2 regions of the Rhizobium sp. H4 genome follow, and region 1 is predicted to be linked to the other one. Evidence: riboswitches for the same ligand, from Rfam matches in the RefSeq annotation. Region 1 holds a riboswitch; the other holds the start of a gene.

Region 1 (5,962 bases):
ACGACCGGCTCGCCTGCTTTGACGCTGGAAACCACCGCGACCTCCTCGCCTATTTGCTCTATGTTCACCTGCCTGAAGTGGACGGTCGAAGATTTCTCATCGAAGACCCACACGCCGGTTCGGCTGCCGTCGTCCAAAACCGCGCCGACAGGCACCGCGGCCTGCGATTGGTCGCTGCTGTTGGAGATCCTGATCGTCACCGTCGCGCCCAGCGGGGCCGACGCTGCCGCGCCATCCAGAACCCAGCGGGCTTCATAGGTGCGGGTTTGAGGGTCGGCGGCGTCGGAGATCTGCCGCAGCCGCGCCTTGTCCCGCCGGCCTTCGTTTCCGTAGATGCTGGCATCGGCGGTCTGACCGATCTCAGGCCGCAGGAATTCCGGAAGCCAGACCAGCGCTTCACGCGGACCGGCCTGCGCGAGCCGGACGACGGTTTGTCCTGCCGTCACCACCTGCCCCGGCTCGCCGAGCGTTTCGACAACCGTCCCATCGGTATCGGCAACAAGGACGGAATAGGCCGTCTCGTTCTCCGCGACTTTCGCGTCCGCTTCTGCCGCGGCAAGCTGCGCGGTCGCGGTGTCGAGGGCTGCCTTTGCCTGTTCATAGCGCTGCGGCGTCGCGGCCAATCCGTTTTTCACCAAGGCGGCATAGCGCCGCTCGTCGGCTTGCGCCTGGACCAGCACTGCTTGGGCTGCGGCGACCGCGTTTCGTTTCGCCGTCAATGCGAGACGCAGATCGGTCTCGTCGATGCGCATCAGCGGCTGACCGGCCTTGACCTGCACGCCAACGTCCACATAACGCTGCACGATCTTGCCGGGCACACGGAAGCCGAGATTGCTCTGCACCCGGGCGGCGATGGTGCCGGTGAAGGTGCGTTCGGCCGCCTCCGGATTTTTTGCCTCCACCAGCTTGACGAAGGGCGGTGCCGTGCGGGGATCGGCGGCTTTTGCACTGGCCGTGGAGGGCTCCTCGAAAAGCACGAAAGCGGTGGCGCCGGCAGCAGCCACAAGACCGAAAGCGGCGAGTAATATTTTGCGATTCATCTCATTAACCCTTATTGACCGGCGCAGCAGATCATTTAGATTGCGATCTAACTCTAAAAGGGGTATAGATGTCAAACGAAATCTAATTGGAGATCGAAATGAGAGTCAGTCGTGCCCAAGCCGAGGCCAACCGCGAAACAGTGATCAATGTCGCAAGCCGGCTCTTCCGGGAGCATGGTTTCGACGGCATCGGGCTGAAAGATCTGATGAAAGGTGCCGGCCTCACTCAAGGCGGATTTTACAAACAGTTCCAATCGAAAGACGATCTCGCAGCGCTGGCGTCCGGGCGAGCGATGGAGAGTGCAATTCGCCGGTGGTCGAGGGTTGCCGCCGGAAGCGCCGATCCCTTCGGCGCGGTTGTCGGCATGTATCTCTCAACCGGGCACCAGGAAGAGAAAGGCGATGGTTGCCCCCTGGCCGCGCTCGGTTCCGACGCGGCGCGTCAGAGCGAGGAGGTGCGGGCTCCATTTCAGAACGGCATCGAAGCTCACCTTCAGGTTCTCGACGAATTGATCCCGGCATTGGATCGCGCGAAACCTTATGACAAAGCCATGGTCGTGCTGTCCCTCATGGTCGGCGCCGTAACCATCTCTCGCATCATGACCGATCAGGCCATGTCGGAGCGACTGCTGGATGCCGCCGCCGATGCAGTCAAGCGCATCGCGGGCGACACGGACGAAGAATGAGATTTCGGTTGTGATGAGGAGCTGGAGCGGGTGAAGGGAATCGAACCCTCGTATTCAGCTTGGGAAGCTGCTGCTCTACCATTGAGCTACACCCGCGACGGGTTGAGATTTCCAACAGATGGGGGCCGCTGTCAAGTCGCACAGAATGCTGACTGTCAGATGCGGAAGTGTTTCGAGAGTTTGAGGCCCTGGGCCTGGTAGTTGGAGCCGAGGCCGGAGCCGTAGAGGCTTGCCGGTTTTTCCTGCATGTGTTCGTAGATGAGGCGGCCGACGATCTGGCCGTCTTCGAGGATGAACGGCACTTCGTGGCTGCGCACTTCGAGCACGGCGCGGCTGCCGCGGCCGCCGGCCGGGGCATGGCCGAAGCCCGGATCGAAGAAGCCGGCGTAGTGGACGCGGAATTCGCCGACCAGCGGATCGAACGGGGTCATCTCGGCGGCATAATCCGGTGGCACATGCACGGCCTCGCGCGAGACGAGGATATAGAATTCATCGGGATCGAGGATCAGCTCGTTGCGGCCGCGGCTATAGAGCGGCTCCCAGAAATCGAAGATGTCGTGCTGATCCTTCTCGTCGACATCGACGACGGCGGTGTGGTGCTTGCCGCGATAGCCGATCAGGCCGTCCTTGTCGCCGCTGAGATCAATCGAAAGCGCGATGCCGCCGCCCGATACGTTCGGCTGCTTGCTGGCGACAAGCGTCTCGCTTTCATGCAGTTTCAACAGTTCCGGCTCGCCGAGCAGGGACTGGCCGACGCGGAAGCGGATCTGCGACAGACGCGAGCCACGGCGCACGACGATCGGGAAGGTGCGCGGGCTGATTTCGAGATAGAGCGGGCCGGAATAGCCCGCCGGGATCTTGTCGAACTCCTGGGCGTAATCGGTGATGACGCGGGTGAAGATATCGAGACGGCCGGTCGAGCTTTTCGGATTGGCCGAGGCCGACATGTCGGCCGGCAGCGCCAAGCTCTCCATCAGCGGCACGATGTAAACGCAGCCGGTTTCAAGGACTGCGCCCTGAGACAGGTCGATCACGTGCAGGCTGAGGCGATCGAGCTTATCCGACACAAGATGCGAGGGGCCGGGCATGAAGGAGGCGCGCACGCGAAAGGCCTTGGATCCCAAGCGCAGGTCCAGGCTTGCCGGCTGGATCTGATCACGGTCCAGCTCCCGTTCGGAGTTAAGACGCCCCGATTCAAACAGCGCTGCTATCGCGCGGTCCGCCAGAATTCCAGTTTCGCGAGCCATCATGCCCCATCCATCTTTTGCGCCGACAAAACCAAATACGGGGAATTGACGCAAGCAGCTAACAGCAGTATTGCAGAATTATCCCGTGGTGATTTGGCCGGTCGGCTTGCAGCCACGTTAAACAAGTGGCTAAAAAGACCGGGTTATGAAACCGGTCTGCTTTTGCGGCCGGTTTTTTTGTTATGTGAAGGTGATGGCATGAGCAAGACCTGGCGCCCGGCAACCCAACTCGTCCATGGCGGCACGCTGCGTTCGCAATATGGCGAAACGTCCGAGGCAATCTATCTCACGCAGGGCTTCGTCTACGAGACGTCGGAGGCCGCCGAAGCCCGCTTCAAGGGCGAGACGGATGGTTATATCTACGCCCGCTACGGCAGCCCCACCAACGACATGTTCGAAAAGCGCATGTGCATGCTCGAAGGCGCCGAAGACGCCCGCGCCACCGCCTCCGGCATGGCGGCCGTCAGTGCGGCGATCCTCTGCCAGGTCAAGGCGGGCGACCATATCGTTGCCGCGCGCGCCCTTTTCGGCTCCTGCCGCTGGGTGGTGGAAACATTGGCGCCAAAATACGGCATCGAATGCACGCTGGTCGACGGCCGCGATTTGAAGAACTGGGAAGAGGCGATCCGGCCGAACACCAAGGTGTTCTTCCTGGAAAGCCCGACCAACCCGACGCTCGAGATCATCGATATCGCCGGTGTGGCAAAACTCGCCAACCAGGTCGGCGCCAAGGTCGTCGTCGACAACGTCTTCGCCACGCCGCTCTTCCAGAAGCCCTTGGAGCTCGGCGCCCATATCGTCGTCTATTCCGCCACCAAGCATATCGACGGCCAGGGCCGCTGCCTCGGCGGCGTCGTGCTGGCCGACAAGGCCTGGATCGACGAGAACCTGCACGACTATTTCCGCCATACCGGCCCGGCCATGTCGCCGTTCAACGCCTGGACGCTTCTGAAGGGCATCGAGACGCTGCCGCTGCGCGTCAAACAGCAGACGCAGAATGCCGCGAAGATCGCCGATTTCCTGGCCGAGCAGAACAAGGTCGCCAAGGTGATCTATCCCGGCCGCGCCGATCATCCGCAGGCCGACATCATCGCCAAGCAGATGAAGGGCGGTTCGACGCTTGTCGCCTTCGAGCTGAAGGGCGGCAAGGAGGCGGCCTTCGCGCTGCAGAACGCGCTCGATATCATCAAGATCTCCAATAATCTCGGCGACAGCAAGAGCCTGATCACCCATCCGGCGACGACGACCCACAAGAACCTGTCGGAAGAGGCCCGCGCCGAACTCGGCATCTCGCCGGGCACGGTTCGCCTTTCGGCCGGCATCGAGGATACGGACGACCTGATCGAGGATTTCGCCAAGGCGCTTGCCAAGGTTTCGGCCTGATCGACAGCATTGACGGCCGAGCCTCCGGGTTCGGCCGTCCCGGCCGCGGCATCGGTGCGCCGGCGCTGACCAAGTAAAATTAATACTGACAATTAGGCTTAACGATCGAAAACCATGCGATCACGGCTGTTTCATCGCCGATCAACGTTCCGTTTCTTGACGGACAGGGCCTTCTTATAAGATACGGGTAACATATCTTGACTAAGGTGCAAGGCATGTATCGCGCCCTCACAAGAGATATCGAAGTCGTCGTCGAACCATTCTATCTGGAGGAGCAATCCGATCCGGAAGACGATCGCTACGTCTGGGGTTACCGGATTGTCATCAGCAACAATTCCGGCGTCGCCGTTCGCCTCATCAACCGCTACTGGAACATCACCGACCAGAACGGCCAGGTGGACGAGGTGACCGGCCCCGGCGTCGTCGGCGAACAGCCGCGGCTCAGACCCGGCGACACCTACGAATATTCCTCCGGCTGCCCGCTCGATACGCCCTCCGGGCTGATGTTCGGCCATTATCAGATGGAAACGGACGAAGGCGAGCTGTTCGACGTCGACATCCCCGCCTTCTCGCTGGATTCACCAGGGCTGCTGCGCGTGCTGAACTGACGTGTAACGCCACAGGCGGCACGACACCTCGACCCAGGAGATTGCCGACACCAGCCCCTCATCCGGCTGCCGCCACCTTCTCCCCGTAAACGGGGCGAAGGGAGCATGCCGCAAGCTCTCCGTTCCCCTCCTCGCTCTCGCAGGGCACGTCCCCTCGCCCCGTTTTTACGGGGAGAGGGTTAGGGTGAGGGGCAGTCATGCGCGCAACCGGACAGCAGTGGTGTCAACTACTCCGCCGGCTGAAGCTCGGTCGGCTCGAAACGGTAGGTGGTCGAGCAGAATTCGCAGGTCACGGCGATCTCGCCGTTTTCCTGGCTTTCCTCGATCTCTTCGGCCGAAAAGCCCTTCAGCACGCCCTTGATCTTGTCGCGCGAACAGCTGCAGCGGTCGAAGACGGCGCGCGGTTCGTAGACGCGCACGCCGCGCTCGTGGAACAGCCGGAACAAGAGCCGTTCGGTGCCGACAAGCGGGTCGGTCAATTCGTCGGCGTCGATGGTTTCGACCAGCGAACGGGCTTCGACCCAGGCATCGTCTTCGCCATGCGGGCGGTCGCCGTTATCGCCGTCGCCGCCGTGGAGATCCGGGTGGCGCATGCGCTCGGGCGCCTCCGGCAGGAACTGGGCGACGAGGCCGCCGGCCCGCCAGCGATGGCGCGGCTTGCCGGCATCGTCACGGTCGAAGAGCTCTGCAGCAGCCAGGCGCACGCGCGTCGGGATCTGCTCCGACTGACGGAAATAGACACCGGCGATTTCCTCGAGCGAGGTGCCATCGAGCGCGACAATGCCCTGGTAGGGCTGCGCGAACTTGCCCTGGTCGATGGTGAAGGCGAGCACCCCCTTGCCGAGCAGCTGTTCCGGCTCGGTCTCGCCCGCTTCAACCGCCTTGTTGAGCAGCGCTTGATCGAAACGGGCATAGGCACGCACATTTTCCGGCGTCGAGAAATCGGCGACGAGAAGATCGACCGGGCCATCGCCCTTGGTCTGCACGGTGAACTTGCC
Region 2 (5,962 bases), on a different contig from region 1:
GCGGCCCGGTCAGGCCCGCGTCACGCAGACCGCGGCTATTCAGTTCCCCTATCAGACTGGTTCTATCCATGGGCAGGCAATAGAACCTATTTAGAACCAATCGGCAAGACGCAATCGGATGCCAATAGAAAAAACCCTCCCCGGCGAGTGTCCGGAGAGGGTTTCATAGCGCTCAAATTTGACAGGCGTTCGTCCGGCGGACGCTCAGCTCTTGGTAAAGATATAATCCGTCTCCTGGCGCAGCACTTCGCCGGGGCGCAGCACCGCATTCGGGAAACCTTGGTGATTGATGGCATCCGGCCAGACCTGCGTTTCCAGGCAGAAGCCGGCGAAGGGGCCGTATTTGCGCCCACCGAGGCCGGGCGCCCCGGTATTCAGCTTGAAACCGGCATAGAACTGCACGCCCGGCTCGGTGCTGCGCACTTCAAGCGACACACCGGAATAAAGGCTGCGGGCGAGCGCGACGCTGCGCTTGGCGGTGCGTTCGGCTGACAGGCAGAAGTTATGGTCGTACAGCACCTGTTCGCTGCCGGCGAAACGCTTCATCGGCGTCATTTCGCGCAGGTCGAATTCCGTGCCGGCAACGGAACGGATCTCGCCGGTCGGCACCTGCCTCTCATCGGTCGGCAGATAATGATCGGCGGCGATCATGATGTCGTGGCCCAGCGCATCCTCGCGGCCGTCGAGATTGAAATAGGCGTGCTGGCAGACATTGGCGAGCGTCGGCTGATCGCTGGTCGATTCGTAGGTCACCGACAGTTCGCCGTTGCCGTGCACCCAGAAGGTTGCCTGGATGGTGCAATTGCCGGGATAGCCGGCGCGGCCATCGGGATCGACGATTTTCAGCACCACGCGGTCGACGGCATGCTCGACGATCGTCCAGTTGCGTTTGGCGATATTGTCGCTGCCACCATGCAGATGCGTGACGCCGTTTTCGTTCGGCTCGAGCTGATAGGCCTTGCCGTCGAGGGTGAATTTGCCGCCGCCGATCCGGTTGGCGCAGCGGCCGGGTGTGGCGCCAAAATAGGCGGAATAGAGCGGATAGCTGTCGAATTCCTCAAACCCGAGCGAGAGCGGCGCGTCATGTCCCTCAAGACGCAGATCCTGGATGACCGCGCCCCAGCTGATGATTTTGGCCGTGAGCCCGCCGCCCTTGATGACCACACGATAGACGGTTTCCCCCGCCTTCGTCTGCCCGAAAACTTCCCGCTCCAACTTCTCCGACATGATCGACATCCGTTCCGTTCTATCCTTGGGGTTCAGGACCGGAACCTGCCCGCATTTGCTTCAATCCGCAACCGGTCGGATCAGAAAGAAATGCCGCGGCATCCGCTCATCCGCTCAGAGATCCATGCCGATCTCTTCGACGTCATAGGGCGTCGTCTGGTAGATTTCGTTGATCCAGTTGCCGAACAGGAGATGGGCGTGGCTGCGCCAGCGGTTCTGCGGCGCAAGCGCCGGGTCGTTATGCGGGAAGTAATTGTGCGGCATCTTGATCGGCACGCCGGCCTCGACATCACGGAAATACTCGTCAGAGAGCGAGGTGGAATCATATTCGACATGATTGAACATGTAGAGCCGCCGGCCCCTTTTCTCATGCACGAGGCAGACGCCCATCTCGCTCGATTCCATCAGGATTTCCAGGCTTTCGGATTTCTCGATGTCGGCGCGCCGCACCTCCGTCCAGCGCGACACCGGCACTTCGAAATTATCGGAAAAGCCGTTGAGATAGATCGAGGAAGGCTTCAGGTTCCGGTGGCGGTAGACACCGAAGGCCTTCTCCTTCAGTTCGTATTTCGGAACGCCGTGGAAATGATAGATCGCCGCCATCGCGCCCCAGCAGACGTTCATCGTCGAATGGACGTTGGTTTCCGTCCAGTCGAGGATCTCCTGCATCTCTTTCCAATAGGTGACGTCCTCATACGGCAGAAGCTCGATCGGCGCCCCGGTGATGATGAAACCGTCGAACTTGCGCTGCTTTACCTCTTCCCAGGTCTGGTAGAAGGCAAGCAGGTGATCTTCGGAGGTGTTCTTCGCCTTGTGCCCGCCGATGCGGATCAGCGACAGCTCCACCTGCAGCGGCGAGGCGCCGACCAGGCGGGCCATCTGCAGTTCGGTCTTGATCTTGTTCGGCATGAGATTGAGCAGCCCGATCTGCAATGGGCGAATATCCTGACGGATCGCCACCGTCTCGGTCATTACCCGTACACCCTCCTGGACGAGGGTTTCGAAAGCGGGCAGCGTATCGGGGATCTTGATGGGCATTGCGGTCACTCGATCAAAATAAAAAACCGGCGGCGACAAAAAATCGCTACCGGTCCGCACGCGGCCCTTTAGCGACTTTTTTAACGTGGCTGCAAGCCGGCCGGCCAAATCACCACGGAATGCCTTAATTAGTCGCTGTTGAGCGACGAATCAACTGCCGAATGCATGCGGCGGCGACTCAGGCAAGCCTCATCACAGTTTAATGACTGATAGAATCTGTTGATAGACCGATAACGCCAGCATGTTAATAATGACAGCATGGGCGGTGTTGGAAAAGCGTGATGGCAGATAAGACCAAGGGGAGGCCGGGGATCCGGAGGCAGGATGGAGTAGGGTATGATTTCAGCCTGACATATCGCCTCGGGGTGATGTTCTCTGCATTCTGGAATTCTGAAGTGCGTGGCAAGGTGCTGTTTCTGGCAACCGTGCTGATCCTTGTCATCCTGGCGACGGCCTATGGCCAAGTCATTCTCAATGAATGGAACGCTCCCTTCTACGATTCGCTCGAGCGCCGCGATCTCGGCGAATTCTTCCATCAGCTTGAAATCTTCGCAATGATCGCCGGCACGCTGCTGCTGCTCAATGTGTTGCAGGCCTGGCTGAACCAGATGACCGCGCTTTATATGCGAGAAGGCCTGTCGCGCGATCTTGTCGACCAGTGGCTGAAGCGCAAGCGGGCGCTGCGGCTCGCCTCCAGCGGTCTGATCGGTGTGAATCCGGATCAGCGTCTGCATGAGGATTCCCGCAACCTTGCCGAAAGCACGACGGGGCTCGTTCTCGGCCTGCTGCAGTCGACCATTCTTCTCGTCAGCTTCATCGGCGTGCTGTGGCAGCTTTCGAGCGGCTTCATCTTCCATATCAGCGGCCACAGCTTCTCCATTCCCGGTTACATGGTCTGGGCGGCGATTTTCTATGCCGCTTCCGCCTCGGTGCTGAGCCAGGTCGTCGGCCGCAAGCTGGTCAAGCTCAATGCCGACCGCTTCTCGAAGGAGGCCGAGCTTCGTTTCACGCTGATGCATGCCAATGAGAACATGCCGGCGATCACCGTTGCCCGCGGCGAGGAGAATGAACGCCGGCGCATCAACACCGACATCAGCTCGGTGCTGAGGGTCGTCAGGCGGCTCGCCATGGCCAATACCAATCTCACCTGGGTTTCGGCCGGCTACGGCTGGCTGGTGATCGTCATCCCGATCATCGTCGCGGCACCCGCCTATTTCTCCGGCGGCCTGACCCTCGGCCAGCTGATGATGTCGGTCGGCGCCTTCAACCAGGTCAATACGGCGCTGCGCTGGTACGTCGCCAATTTCGGCCCGATCGCCGAATGGCGCGCTACACTGATGCGCGTCACCGATTTTCGCCAGGCGCTGCTCGACATGGACGAGGACTACGACCCGAAGGACAGTATTGCCTATGAGAACACCGCGACCGACACACTGACGCTGAAGGATGTGGTGATCAACGCCAAAATCGGCGAAGACATCGAGGAATGCGGCGGTTTTCGCCTGCGCGAAACCGATGTCGTGGTCAAGGCCGGCGAGAAAATCATGATCAACGGCGATCACAGCGTCAACCGCAAGCTGCTGTTTCAGGCCATGGCCGGCCTCTGGCCATGCGGCAGCGGCACGATGGGGCTGCCGCCGGTCGACGACATGCTGTTCGTGCCCCAGATCGCCTATGTTCCGGGCGGCACCCTGCGCGAAGCCCTGGCTTTCCCCGAACGCGCCGATGCCTACGAGAAGGCGGCCGTCGAGGCCGCCCTCGAAAGAGCCGGCCTGCATTCGCTGATCACAAGACTCGATACTCGCGCCCGCTGGGACAAGCTGCTCGACAGCGACGAACAGAAGGCGATCGGCTTCGCCCGCCTGCTGCTCGTGCGCCCGCGCTGGATCGTCTTCGACGAAGTGCTGGAAGGCATGGAGCCGGAGTGGCAGGCAACGATGGCAAAGCTGCTGACCTCCATGCCCGAAACCGGCATGATCTATATCGGACGCTCCGAAGCCTATCTTGAGGCGCTGCAGCCGCGCGTCCTGCATCTGCAGGCGCTGCCTTCAAAATCCGAAGAGCCGCAGCCGAAGGTCGCCCAGACGGGCGCCAGGGCCAGTGCGGGCGCCGCCGCCGTCCCCGCCGACATCCCCTCCCCGGCGCTTTAGGTCGCCCTGGCAGGACCGCTGGTTACACGAGCGATTGAGTTGTGAAAGTCAGCCCTCCAGCTCTTCTCGCAGCATTTCGAGCTGCAGCCACTCCTCTTCCATGGCAGTCAGACCGGCGCGCAGTTTCTCCATCTCGGCCGCAAGCCGGTTGAAGGCAGCCGGATCGCGCGTGAAGAGATTGGGATCGGCCATGACGAGCTCGCGCTTAGCGATCTCGGCTTCCGCTTTCGACATCTCCTTCGGCAGGTTTTCCAGCGCGAATTTCTGCTTGAAGGAGAGCTTGCCCTTCGCGCCTGCGGCGGCAGGCGCCGTCTCCTGCACCTTTGGCTTCTCCGCTGCCTTTTCGGCCTTCTTGCGCTCCTCGAGCGCGCCCTTGCGCTGGGCAAGCATATCCGAATAGCCGCCGGCATATTCGATCCAGCGGCCATCAGGCGCATCCGGCACGGCGGGTGCGATCGTCGAGGTCACGGTGCGGTCGAGGAAATTGCGGTCGTGACTGACGAGAATGACGGTGCCGGGGAAGCCGGCGACGATTTCCTGCAGGAGGTCGAGCGTCTCGATGTCGAGATCGTTTGTGGGTTCGTCGAGGATCAGCAGATTTGCCGGGCGCGACAGTATGCGGGCCAGCATCAGCCGGGCGCGCTCACCGCCAGAGAGACTCCTGATCGGCGTCCGCGCCTGTTCCGGCTGAAACAGGAACTCCTTCATGTAGCCGGTGACGTGCCGCTGCTCGCCGTTGACGATCAGGTTTTCGCCACGCCCATCCGTCAGGTAGTTTGCAAGCGTATCCTCCGGATCGAGATCCTCTCGCTTCTGGTCGAGTGTGGCAATCTCCAGATTGGTGCCGAGCTTTATCGTGCCGCTATCCGGAGAGAGCTGCCCCGTCAGCATTTTCAACAGCGTCGTCTTGCCGGCGCCGTTCGGGCCGACCAAGCCGATGCAATCGCCGCGATGCACGCGGATGGAGAAGGGCGCAACGATGGCGCGCTCGCCGAAACTCTTGGTGATCTTATCGGCCTCGATCACCAGCTTGCCGGATTCCTGCGCGTCTGCAGCCGTCGCCTGCACCGTGCCCTGCGGTCCCTTATGGCCGCGATACTGCGAACGCATCGTCTGCAACTCGCCGAGCCGGCGCATATTGCGCTTGCGCCGCGCCGTCACGCCGTAGCGCAGCCAATGCTCCTCGCGCTCGATCGCCTTGCCGAGCTTGTGCTGCTCCAACTCCTCGGCCTCCAATACCTGGTCGCGCCAGGCCTCGAAATGCGCAAACCCCCTGTCGAGCCGGCGCGAGGTGCCGCGGTCAAGCCAGACGGTCGCGGTCGAAACCTTTTCCAGGAAACGCCGGTCGTGTGAGATCAGCACCAGGGCGCTGCGGCTTTTCTGCAACTCGCCTTCCAGCCATTCGATCGTCGGCAGATCGAGATGGTTGGTCGGCTCGTCGAGAAGGAGAATATCGGGTTCCGGCGCCAGTACGCGCGCCAGGGCTGCCCGGCGCGATTCGCCGCCGGAGAGGGTTTTCGGGTCTTCCTCGCCGGTCAGTCCGAGAT

What was found. Region 1 has a riboswitch for S-adenosylmethionine ahead of C4N04_RS22835 (O-succinylhomoserine sulfhydrylase). Riboswitches for the same ligand answer to the same signal wherever they lie in the genome.
Region 2: it holds a riboswitch for S-adenosylmethionine, as region 1 does, so the genes downstream of both, metA (homoserine O-succinyltransferase) here and C4N04_RS22835 (O-succinylhomoserine sulfhydrylase) in region 1, are expected to answer to the same signal.

The regions. Positions count from the first base shown of each region.
Region 1 is NZ_PSOW01000015.1:161,347-167,308, reverse strand. Features, by position in the region: gene C4N04_RS22855 (efflux RND transporter periplasmic adaptor subunit) at 1-1,040, opposite strand, end outside; gene C4N04_RS22850 (TetR/AcrR family transcriptional regulator) at 1,139-1,726, shown strand; tRNA gene C4N04_RS22845 (tRNA-Gly) at 1,749-1,822, opposite strand; gene C4N04_RS22840 (2'-deoxycytidine 5'-triphosphate deaminase) at 1,882-2,976, opposite strand; SAM riboswitch at 3,049-3,127, shown strand; gene C4N04_RS22835 (O-succinylhomoserine sulfhydrylase) at 3,172-4,356, shown strand; gene apaG (Co2+/Mg2+ efflux protein ApaG) at 4,572-4,964, shown strand; gene C4N04_RS22825 (Hsp33 family molecular chaperone) at 5,192-5,962, opposite strand, start outside.
Region 2 is NZ_PSOW01000014.1:91,801-97,762, reverse strand. Features, by position in the region: gene C4N04_RS21620 (GntR family transcriptional regulator) at 1-70, opposite strand, end outside; gene C4N04_RS21615 (aldose epimerase family protein) at 205-1,227, opposite strand; gene metA (homoserine O-succinyltransferase) at 1,342-2,265, opposite strand; SAM riboswitch at 2,314-2,391, opposite strand; gene C4N04_RS21605 (ABC transporter ATP-binding protein/permease) at 2,547-4,415, shown strand; gene C4N04_RS21600 (ABC-F family ATP-binding cassette domain-containing protein) at 4,464-5,962, opposite strand, start outside.